Linked DNA regions of Blastopirellula sediminis. The protein of the gene in region 1 binds, or shares a complex with, the protein of each later gene. Links are inferred from orthologs where the notes say so. Each region holds a gene or a part of one and is shown in the gene's direction. Other genes may lie near its edges.

Region 1 (4,855 bases):
CCATGGCTACAGCAAGTCGAACGGCATTCGCAACTTGCGCCGTGAAGTCGCCGGCAAGTACCTGAAAAAATACGGCGTACGCCTGGACCCTGAGTCGGAAATTATCGCCTGCCTTGGCTCGAAGGAAGGTTTCTCGCACATGTGCCTGGCGATGATGGGCCCTGGCGACACCGCGATTGTGCCGGCGCCCTATTTCCCGGTGCACACCTATGCCGTCGCCTTGGCTTCCGGGAACGTCATCGCGCTCGAAGTGGGCGATAGCGAGAAGTTTCTCCAAAATATCGCTTACACATGCGAACACCTTTATCCGAAACCGAAGCTGCTGATCATCTGCTATCCCCACAACCCGTCGACCGTGACGGTCGAGCCCGAGTTCTTCGTTGAAGTGGTGAAGCTGGCGAAGCGGTACGGATTCATGGTGATTAGCGACTTCGCCTACGCCGATATCGCCTTTGACGGTTATAAGCCTCCCAGCTTCCTGTCGGCGCCTGGTGCGTCGTCGGTCGGCGTCGAATTCACGACGATGAGCAAGGGATACAACATGGCGGGCTGGCGCGTCGGCTTCTGTGCCGGCAACGCCGAAATGATCAAAGGTCTCGCCACGATCAAGGGTTACTACGATTACGGCATGTTCCAGGCGATCCAGATCGCCGCGATCGTTGCTCTCCGCGAAGGGGACGCCGCGGTCGAAGAACAGAGCCGCATTTACGAGAGCCGCCGCGACGTGCTGGTCGACGGCCTGACGCGACTCGGCTGGGGCGTGACGCCGCCAAAAGCTGGAATGTTCGTCTGGGCGAAGATTCCGGACGTCTGGATGCAGCGGATGAATACCATGGATTTCGCCATGATGCTGCTGGAAAAGGGTGACGTCGCCGTCAGCCCCGGTAGCGGCTTTGGCCCGTGCGGCGAAGGTTACGTCCGCATGGCGATGGTCGAAAACGAAGAACGCTTGCGTCAGGCGGTCCGTCAGATCGGTCGCTGCCTGAAGCAGGAAGAAAAAGAGCTGGTCAGTGCCCAGTCCTAAGAGGGCAGTAGACCGCAATTCCCGTAAATTTCGAGCCTCGAATCGTAAGATTCGGGGCTTTTTTCTTTGTTTGGGCGGGAATCGGCCAGATTGCCGAGCTGCACAAGACTTGGTCCTAGTCGGAGCTAGCGGAGATTCCTATAATGACCCAAATTTGCGCCCCCGGCGCATGAAAAAAGGAGGACTCTCGCTCGCCGAAACAAGAGTCCTCCCAAATTGGCTGTCCGGACCGAAGCCCGGAGACCCACAGCCGTACTGATGGATATCGGGCTTCGCACCCGCAATACTTTAAGCGACGCTTGGCTCAGACGGTCGTTAGGAAGAGAACGACCTTGCCGTTTGAGAAAGAGTTCGCATTCGATTCACCTGAAACAGAATCTGACGATAACGCAATGACGCAACCGATCGCGAAACTGGCGCTGGAAGACGGAACCGTTTTTACTGGTCTTTCTTTGGGTGCTGAGGGAGAAGTCGACGGGGAAGTTTGCTTCAACACGTCGATGACCGGTTATCAGGAAATCCTGACCGATCCTAGCTATCGTGGCCAAATTTTGACCATGACCTACACGCAGATCGGTAATTACGGGGTGAATACCGAGGACATGGAGAGCTCCAAGACGCACATGTCCGGATTTATCGTGCGTGAATGTAGTCGACGCGTCAGCAACTTCCGCGCGAACAAGTCGCTCGACGAATTCCTGAAAGAAAACAACGTCGTTGGACTCACCGGGATCGATACGCGAGCTCTCGTTCGACGCTTGCGTAACAGTGGCGCCATGAAAGGCGTTCTCTCGACGATCGACCTGGATGACGCTTCGCTGGTCGAAAAAGCTCGCAACAGCGCCGGTCTGGTCGGCCGTGACCTTGTGAAAGAGGTCATGCCGGCGGAAGGATCTGACTGGAGCGAAAAGCTGAGCCCGTGGGTGAAGATGGGGGACAGAAATCGAGCCGAGAAATCGCGCAGCGAACTTGACCTGCACGTCGTCGCTCTCGATTTCGGCATGAAATGGAATATCCCGCGGCATCTGCAGGACATGGGCTGCAAAGTAACCGTGATGCCTGGCTCTTCGACTGCGGAAGAAGTGCTAGCGCAAAACCCAGACGCCGTCTTCCTGTCGAATGGCCCTGGCGATCCGGAACCGCTGGTCGGCCCGATCGAAACGATTCGAGGCCTCTTGGGCAAGAAGCCGATCTTTGGCATTTGCTTGGGGCATCAGCTGCTGTCGCTGGCCTGCGGCGCGAAGACCTTCAAGTTGAAGTTCGGTCATCGCGGCGCCAATCAGCCCGTTTTGGACGTCACGACCAACAAGGTCGAAATCACGTCGCAAAACCATGGCTTCGCCGTCGAAGAAGAGTCGCTTCCCGATTGCCTGGAAATCACCCATCGCAATCTGAACGACAACACCATCGCCGGCGTGCAGCACAAGACGCTGCCTGCATTCAGTGTGCAGTACCATCCAGAAGCTTCGGCCGGTCCGCATGATAGCGAGTACCTGTTCGAGCGATTCCGCGAACTGGTGACCGGGCAGCGCGTCTAGCTTTCGCCAGTAACGCTATTGCGTATCGCGGTACTCCTCGAGCAAGAGTACCGCGTCGACGGTCGACAGCGAATCGCGGCGCTGCAAGCATTGGCAGAGCTCGCGCCAATCGGAGACCGGCATCGAACCTTGCCGAATCAGCATCGGCGCCATTTCTCCGTCTGCCTCCAGGCAAACGTAATAGAGCGCCAGCGTGCAGACCGGGCAGGCAATCTCGCCGGTCTGCGAATCTTCTGGCAACGCCATTGGAAGTCGGCAGTTAGGACATGCCGCCGACTTCCCCGGATCGGCCATCTTAGTTTTGACCGCCGGCCGTCGCGTACTCGGGGGCTACGCCTGCTTCAGCGGCTCCCGTCAGCGGCGGCAGCGCTTCTTCGAGCACGCCCTTGGCTTTCGGCCACATCAGGACCGCCTCAACCATCATCCAGGCCTGTAGGATCAGCGTACCGACGCTAAACCCGAAGAGGAGATACTTGCCGTTCCAGAAGAAGCCGGTGTCGCCGCGGAAGAACTCTCCGAGCCAGGCCAGTTGCGGGTACTTCTCGATAAACCAGGCGGTGTCGCCATTGAACATGTTCCACAGCGTCGCGATCGCCGGCAGGAAAAGCATCAGGATCATCGGCGGCAATGCGAACCAGACCGGAATCTTGCGGCGCCAGAGATAGAAGATGGTGACCATCAACGCCATCCCGGCTAGCAATTGATTGACGGCGCCAAACAGCGGCCACAGCAGCATTCCACCGGCGCCAGGCGAATTGCCGGCGAAGATCGCCACCAGGCCGCCGAGACCAACTGCGATGCCGGTCGCAATGTATTTGTCGGAGAGAGGCTTGGTTACCGGCGAGGAGGCGAATAGCTCTTGCAGGACGTATCGCTGGAGTCGCGTCGCCGTGTCGAGCGTCGTCGCCGCGAAGCTGGCGACCAGCACCGCCATGATCCCGAGACCCAAGCGAAGCGGAATGCCGATCGCGGTCAGGAAGTTGGCGCCGCCGTCGACGAACGCGCCGACCATGTTGCCCAGGTTGTTAAACTTCGCCCAGCCGGCGCTAGCGTCATAGCGAGCTTCCCATGAGGCGCGGCCGACCATCGGTTGTCCTTCGGCCGTCATCACCGCTTGGTAAGTGCCATCCGGCGTTCGTTCGTAACGCCCCATGCCGACGCCGGCACAGCAGGCGAGAATTACCACGACCGCCAGCGCTCCTTCGAGCAGCATGGCGCCGTAGCCGACGTACTGAGCGTCCTTCTCGTTGGCGACCTGTTTGCTCGACGTGCCGCTGCTTACCAAGCAGTGGAAGCCGCTACAGGCGCCGCACGCAATGGTGATGAACAGAAACGGGAAAATCGGGGGAGCGTCGAGCGGGATATTTTCGGCGACCGGCGGGGCGCTGGCGAACAAGTTGGCGGCGCCGGTAAGCGAAGCGACAACCAGGCCAAGCCCCAACAGGAAGAGTGCCAAAACCAGCTCATGGCTGTTGATGTAGTCGCGTGGTTGCAGCAGCGTCCAGACCGGCATTACCGACGCGATAAAGCAGTAGATCAACAGGATCACCGTCCAGATCACGACCGCGTTGCCGTAGTACTGCCACCAGGTCGCATCGGCCGGCATCTCGGCCGGGGTCAACAAGTTCACGCCCAGCAACTGAGTCAGGTCGATCGGCAGCCAATAAACGCCGATGACGATCGCGCCGTACATCACCACCAGGGCGGCGAGCGACGGCCAGAGGAGGTTTCCTCCCTTGCGGCAAACGTAGTAGCCGATCGCAATCGCGACTGGAACTTCGACCCAGACCGAGAGAACCGACTGCGGATATTTGGCGAAGATGAGGGCGATCACCAGACCGAAGATCGCCAACACCACGGTCAGAGCCAAAGCCAGGACCATCAGGAACAGGAACTTTGCCCGTGGATTGATCAGACGGCCAGCGACTTCGCCGATCGTTTGCCCGCGATTGCGTAGCGAAACGACAAGCGCCCCGAAGTCATGTACGGCGCCGACGAAGATCGAGCCGAAAACGACCCAGAGCAGGGCAGGGAGCCAACCCCAAAAGACGGCGATCGCGGGGCCGACGATCGGTCCCGTTCCGGCGATGCTGGTGAAGTGGTGTCCGAAGACGACTTCGCGATTGGTCGGCACGTAGTCGACGTCATCGCGCAATTGGTGACTGGGGGTGACCGCCTCGTGATCGAGTCGAAAAATCTTTCGACCAAGCCAACGTCCATAGGTGTGGTAGGCGAGGATGAAGCCAAAGAAAGAGAGCGCAGCGACAATCAGCGTCGACATCAACTATTTGGG
Region 2 (5,686 bases), on another replicon or contig:
ACAACGTGGGGGGATTAAAACGGTCGGGTATCATTATTCTTGAAATTCTTACAACTACGCCCTTCGAGGCAGCCTAATGGTGCTCACCTCCAAAACTGGGACAAATGCGTCACTTAAGCAGCTTTTTCTGGTGAATTTCACCAAATCCCGCCCCCAAATAGATCACGTATTTCCACCAGACTACCAGCAAGAAACGTGTTGGGAAGGAACAACTTGGGAGCAAATTTCGCATACAAAATTCACCCCCACGGCGAGAAAACACCATTCGCCAGGCGCCATTTTACGCCCCACGCCGATCCGATCCCTTCCCGACCCCTTTCCGGCGAAAGCAATCGGCCGCGTGATCATTGACCATGCCGGTCGCCTGCATCCAGGCATAAACGATCACTGGTCCGACGAATTTGAACCCGCGTTGCTTGAGCGCCTTGGAGATCTTTTCCGAGAGCGGCGTCTTCGCCGGTACGACGCCGCTGGTGTTGCGAATCGGCTTCCCTCCGGCCAGATCCCAGACGAAATCGGAGAAGTTCTCCCCTACTTCTTGCATCTCTAGATAGATGCGAGCTCCCTGGATCGTCGCTTCAATCTTGGCGCGCGAACGGACGATCCCGGCGTCGGCCAGAAGTCGATTGACGTCTCGCTTGCCGAAACGGGCCACTTTTTCGGGATCGAAGCCGGCGAACGCGGCGCGAAACGCATCTCGTTTGCTTAAGATCGTCAGCCACGAAAGTCCCGCCTGAAAGCCGTCGAGCGACAGTTTTTCCCAGAGAGCTCGGCTGTCATATTCCGGGACGCCCCATTCTTGGTCGTGATACGCGCTGAGCAGTGGATGGCTCTCGGCCCATTGGCATCGTTTCGGCACAGACTCGACCTTCCGGAAAATCTCAGGCGTTTTTGGCGTTTGGTACGTATTCCGCACGCGCCGCGTCGCAACCTCTGATGTTCGCCGCCGCAAACCGTTACGCGCACGCAATGGCTTCTAGAACCAACTTAACTCCGCTTTGCTCGATCAAGCGGCGCGAGTCGCTGGGAGGCGAAGTTTCGCTTCGCGGGAATTCCCGACAGATTCCCCTCCTCCTCCCGCTTGTACCCGGCTCTTTCCTGGGTTTAAATTGGAGGGATTTTACTCCCAAACTACCGCCCCCAGAGGGTGGAGCGATCTTTCCCACTTTGTCTTTTTCAACAGAACTGGGACGACGGTGCCGCGACGCGACGACATCAAGAAAATCCTGCTCATTGGTTCCGGTCCGATTGTTATCGGCCAGGCCTGCGAATTCGACTACTCCGGCACTCAAGCGTGCAAGGCGCTGCGGGAGGAAGGTTACGAGGTTGTGTTGGTGAACTCCAACCCGGCCACGATCATGACCGATCCGGAAATGGCCGATCGCACCTACATCGAACCGTTGTCTTGGCAGGTCGTTGAAAAAATCATCGCCAAAGAACGTCCGGACGCGCTGCTGCCGACGCTTGGCGGTCAGACCGCGCTCAACCTGGCGATGGATCTCGACAAGCACGGCGTGCTCGCAAAGTACGGCGTCGAAATGATCGGCGCCAACGCCGCCGTCATCGCCAAGGCCGAAGAACGCGAGCAGTTCAAAGCGGCGATGGAAAAGATTGGGCTCGAAGTCTGCCGCGGCGGCACGGTTCACACGATCCAGGAAGCCCGCGCCGTGCTCGACCAGATCGGACTGCCGGCGGTGATTCGCCCCGGCTTCACGATGGGGGGTTCCGGTTCGGCGATCGCCTACAACCGCGAAGAGTTCGACTCGCTCGTGCGGAACGGCCTTGATCAATCTCCGGTCAGCGAAGTGTTGATCGAAGAGTCGGTGATCGGCTGGAAAGAATACGAGATGGAAGTGATGCGCGACGTCGCCGACAACGTCGTGATCATCTGTACGATCGAGAACTTCGATCCGGTCGGCGTGCATACCGGCGACTCGATCACCGTCGCTCCGGCCCAAACGCTCAGCGACAAAGAATACCAGCGGATGCGCGACGCGTCGTTGGCCGTCATCCGCGAAATCGGCGTCGAAACCGGCGGCTCGAACATCCAGTTCGCGGTCGATCCGCGATCGGACCGGATGATCGTCATCGAAATGAATCCCCGCGTCAGCCGCAGCTCGGCTCTCGCGTCAAAGGCGACCGGCTTCCCCATCGCCAAGATCGCCGCCAAGCTGGCGGTCGGCTATCACCTGCACGAACTGCCGAACGACATCACCCGCGAGACGCTCGCTTGCTTCGAGCCGACGATCGACTACGTCGTCACCAAGATTCCGCGGTTCGCGTTTGAGAAATTCCCCGAAGCGGACGCCACGCTGACGACGCAAATGAAGAGCGTCGGCGAAACGATGGCGATCGGCCGCACCTTCAAAGAGTCGTTCCAGAAGGCGCTGCGCGGGCTCGAAGTCGGACGCTTCGGCTTCGGCTGCGACGGCAAAGACCTTTGGGGAACCGAAGAGCAGCCTTCCGACGACGAAATCCGGGCCAAGCTCAGCACCCCCAACGCCGATCGCCCCTGGTATCTGCGGTACGCGATCAAGTCAGGCATGTCGCTGGAAAAGATCTTCCAGCTGACGTTCATCGATCCGTGGTTCATCGACCAGATGCAACAGCTGGTCGAGCTGGAAGACGAACTCGCCGCGCTCGGCTCGCTCGACGCCGTCGACGCTCCGAAGATGAAGCAGGCGAAGCAGTACGGCTTCTCCGATCGCCAACTTGCGACGCTGTTGAGCAGCAGCGAGTTGGAAGTTCGCAAGTATCGCAAAGAATTGGGCGTGGTCGCCACGTACAAGTCGGTCGATACCTGCGCCGCCGAGTTTGAAGCCTACACGCCGTACTTCTATTCGACCTACGAAGACGAAGACGAAACGCCGGCCAAGAATCCGGAAAAGAAGCGAGTGATGATTCTCGGCGGCGGTCCCAACCGCATCGGCCAGGGGATCGAGTTCGACTACTGCTGCTGCCACGCCAGCTTCGCACTCCGCGAACTGGGGATCGAATCGATCATGGTCAACAGCAACCCGGAAACGGTCAGCACCGACTACGACACCAGCGACCTCCTCTTCTTCGAGCCGCTGACGACCGAAGACGTGCTGAACATCTGCGACAAGGTGCAGCCCGACGGCGTGATCGTGCAGTTTGGCGGTCAGACGCCGCTGAACCTGGCCCGCGCTTTGGCGACCGCCGGCGTGCCGATCATCGGCACCAGCGTCGACACGATCGAAGCGGCCGAAGATCGCGAGAAGTTCCAACAGTTGCTCCATCAACTAGGTTTGAAGCAGCCGGCCAATGCGATCGCACGGAACATGACCCAGGCGCGCGCCGAGTCGGCCAAGGTCGGTTATCCGTCGTTGGTTCGTCCCAGCTTCGTGCTCGGCGGCCGCGCGATGGAAATCTGCTATGACGACAAGCAGTTCGAGCGGTTTGTCGCCGAAGCGTTCCTCGTCGCGCAAGGTCAGCCGGTGCTGATCGACCGCTTCCTGGAAGATGCGACCGAAGTCGACGTCGACTGCATCTGCGACGGCGAGAACGTCGTCGTCGCCGGCGTGATGGAACATATCGAAGAAGCGGGCGTCCACTCCGGCGACTCGGCTTGTGCGATTCCTCCTTACAGCTTGCCGGGTCCGGTCGTGAAAGAAATTCGCGAAGCGACCATCGCCATGGCGCTCAAGCTGAAGGTGATCGGGCTGATGAACGTGCAGTTCGCGGTCAAGCAGGAAGACGGCAAGATGAACGTCTACGTGCTGGAAGTGAACCCCCGCGCCAGCCGCACCGTTCCGTTCGTCGCCAAAGCGACCGGCATGCAAGTCGCCAAGGTCGCCGCCAAGGTGATGACCGGCATGACGCTGCCCGAACTGGGAGTCACCACCGAGCCGATCCCGGCGCACGTCTCGATCAAGGAATCGGTCTTCCCGTTCCGCAAGTTCAGCGGCGTCGACATCGTCCTCGGTCCCGAAATGCGTTCGACCGGCGAAGTGATGGGGATCAGCGAACGCTTCTCGATCGCCTTCGCCAAGAGCCAGCTCGCAGCCGGCGTGTTGTTGCCGCAGCCGGAAGACGGCAAGATCTTCCTCAGCGTTTCGCCGCGGCACAAAGAGCACATCGTCGAGATCGCGCGGCGACTCGACTCGCTCGGCTTCCAACTGGTTTGCACCGAAGGAACCGCCAAGCGTCTCCGCGAAGAAGGTCTGCAAGTCGAACAGATCAAGAAGCTGGCCGAAGGGCATCCGAACCTGATCGACCTGCTGATCGACGGCGCCGTTTCGCTGGTGATGAATACGCCCAGCGGTAAGGGAGCTCGTACCGACGAAGGTCGCATCCGCGCCGCCGCCGTGCAACATGGCGTCCCGTGCATCACCACCATCCAGGCAGCCGAAGCGGCCGCCAAAGCGATGGAAGCGCTCCGCAACGGCGAGATGAACGTCCTGTCGCTGCAAGATCGTTTCCGCAAGATGCGCGGCAGCTAAGCGATCATTTTCAAAATTGAAAACAAGGCCCTGCTAGCTTCGGCTAGGAGGGCCTTTTTCGTTGGGGCAATTAATGGGCGCCGTGGCCATGGCGCCCCCGTCAACGTTCGTCCAAATCAGCGCGAACCTCTATAACGCTCCGCTTGTCCTAGCGTCCATCGAATCCCCAACTCAAGGAATCAGACATGTACCTGCTGTCGGAATTGTTCATCGCGATGACCGTCAACGCATATTCCGCCGCAGGATTTCCGCATGCCCGCTTCCATCTCGCTCCACGATCTCGCGTGGTCGACGCCTGATAGCCGCTCGCTGTTCGCCAATCTCAACTTCCATTTCGGCCCAGAAAAAGTTGGCCTGGTTGGGCGTAACGGCGTCGGCAAAACGACGCTGCTGAAACTAATCGCTGGCGAACTTGCACCGACTGCGGGCAATGTCGCGGCTTCCGGCCGCATTCGTATGCTGCGCCAAGCGGTCAGTCCGACGCCAGGCGAAACGATCGCCGATCTATTTGGGATTGCCGCTGAACTCGCGGCGCTGATCCGGATTGAACAAGGCGCCGGCTCCGAATCGGACCTGGCGAACGCTGACTGGATGTTGCTGACGCAGATCGACGTCGCCCTTCAGCGCGTCGGCCTCGACGTTCCCGCCGAGACGACGCTCACTTCTCTCTCTGGCGGACAACAAACGCGGGCGAGACTCGCCGCCCTGATCTTCGCCGAGCCTGACTTTCTGCTGCTGGACGAACCGACCAACAATTTGGATCGCGACGGTCGCGCCGCCGTTAGCCAACTACTATCCGATTGGCGCGGCGGCGCGATCGTCGTTAGTCATGATCGCGAGTTGCTGGAGACGATGGATGCGATCGTCGAGCTGACTGCGTTGGGCGCTGCGCGCTATGGCGGCCCGTGGAGTTTCTATCGCGAGCGAAAATCGCAAGAGCTTGCCGCCGCCGAACAAGATCTGGCCCATGCCGAAAAGCAAGCCGCGGACATCGCCAAACGAGAGCAGGCCTCCGCCGAGCGCCAAGCGCGACGCAATAGCGCCGGCAAACGTTCCGCTGCGCAAGGGGGCGTTCCGCGGATATTGCTTGGCGCCAGAAAGGACCAGAGCGAAAAGACCAGCGGCACTAGCGCTCGAATTCATCAACAGCGCAAGGAAGAAGCCGAAACGGCGGCCGCAGTCGCAAGTCAGCAGATCGAACGATTGCAGACGCTTCAAGTCAA

The links.
Region 2: the proteins of carA (region 1) and carB are in contact, whole or in part, in a solved structure (PDB 1KEE), measured with the Escherichia coli proteins. The link is inferred for Blastopirellula sediminis from one-to-one orthologs.

What each region holds. Positions count from the first base shown.
Region 1 is NZ_JAJKFT010000001.1:119,755-124,609, forward strand. Bases 506-3,489 are described here. They hold carA (glutamine-hydrolyzing carbamoyl-phosphate synthase small subunit), read left to right. Parts: upstream 506-1,416; coding sequence 1,417-2,562; downstream 2,563-3,489. Other genes in these bases: LOC68_RS00540 (aminotransferase class I/II-fold pyridoxal phosphate-dependent enzyme), read left to right, coding at 506-1,024; LOC68_RS00550 (hypothetical protein), read right to left, coding at 2,578-2,808; LOC68_RS00555 (carbon starvation CstA family protein), read right to left, coding at 2,858-3,489. Outside these bases: more of aminotransferase class I/II-fold pyridoxal phosphate-dependent enzyme, read left to right, coding at 1-505; more of carbon starvation CstA family protein, read right to left, coding at 3,490-4,843. UniProt on the Escherichia coli protein: Small subunit of the glutamine-dependent carbamoyl phosphate synthetase (CPSase).
Region 2 is NZ_JAJKFT010000010.1:1,287,388-1,293,073, reverse strand. Bases 849-4,663 are described here. They hold carB (carbamoyl-phosphate synthase large subunit), read left to right. Parts: upstream 849-1,196; coding sequence 1,197-4,463; downstream 4,464-4,663. Other genes in these bases: LOC68_RS16940 (DNA-3-methyladenine glycosylase I), read right to left, coding at 849-859. Outside these bases: more of DNA-3-methyladenine glycosylase I, read right to left, coding at 281-848; ABC-F family ATP-binding cassette domain-containing protein, read left to right, coding at 4,716-5,686. UniProt on the Escherichia coli protein: Large subunit of the glutamine-dependent carbamoyl phosphate synthetase (CPSase).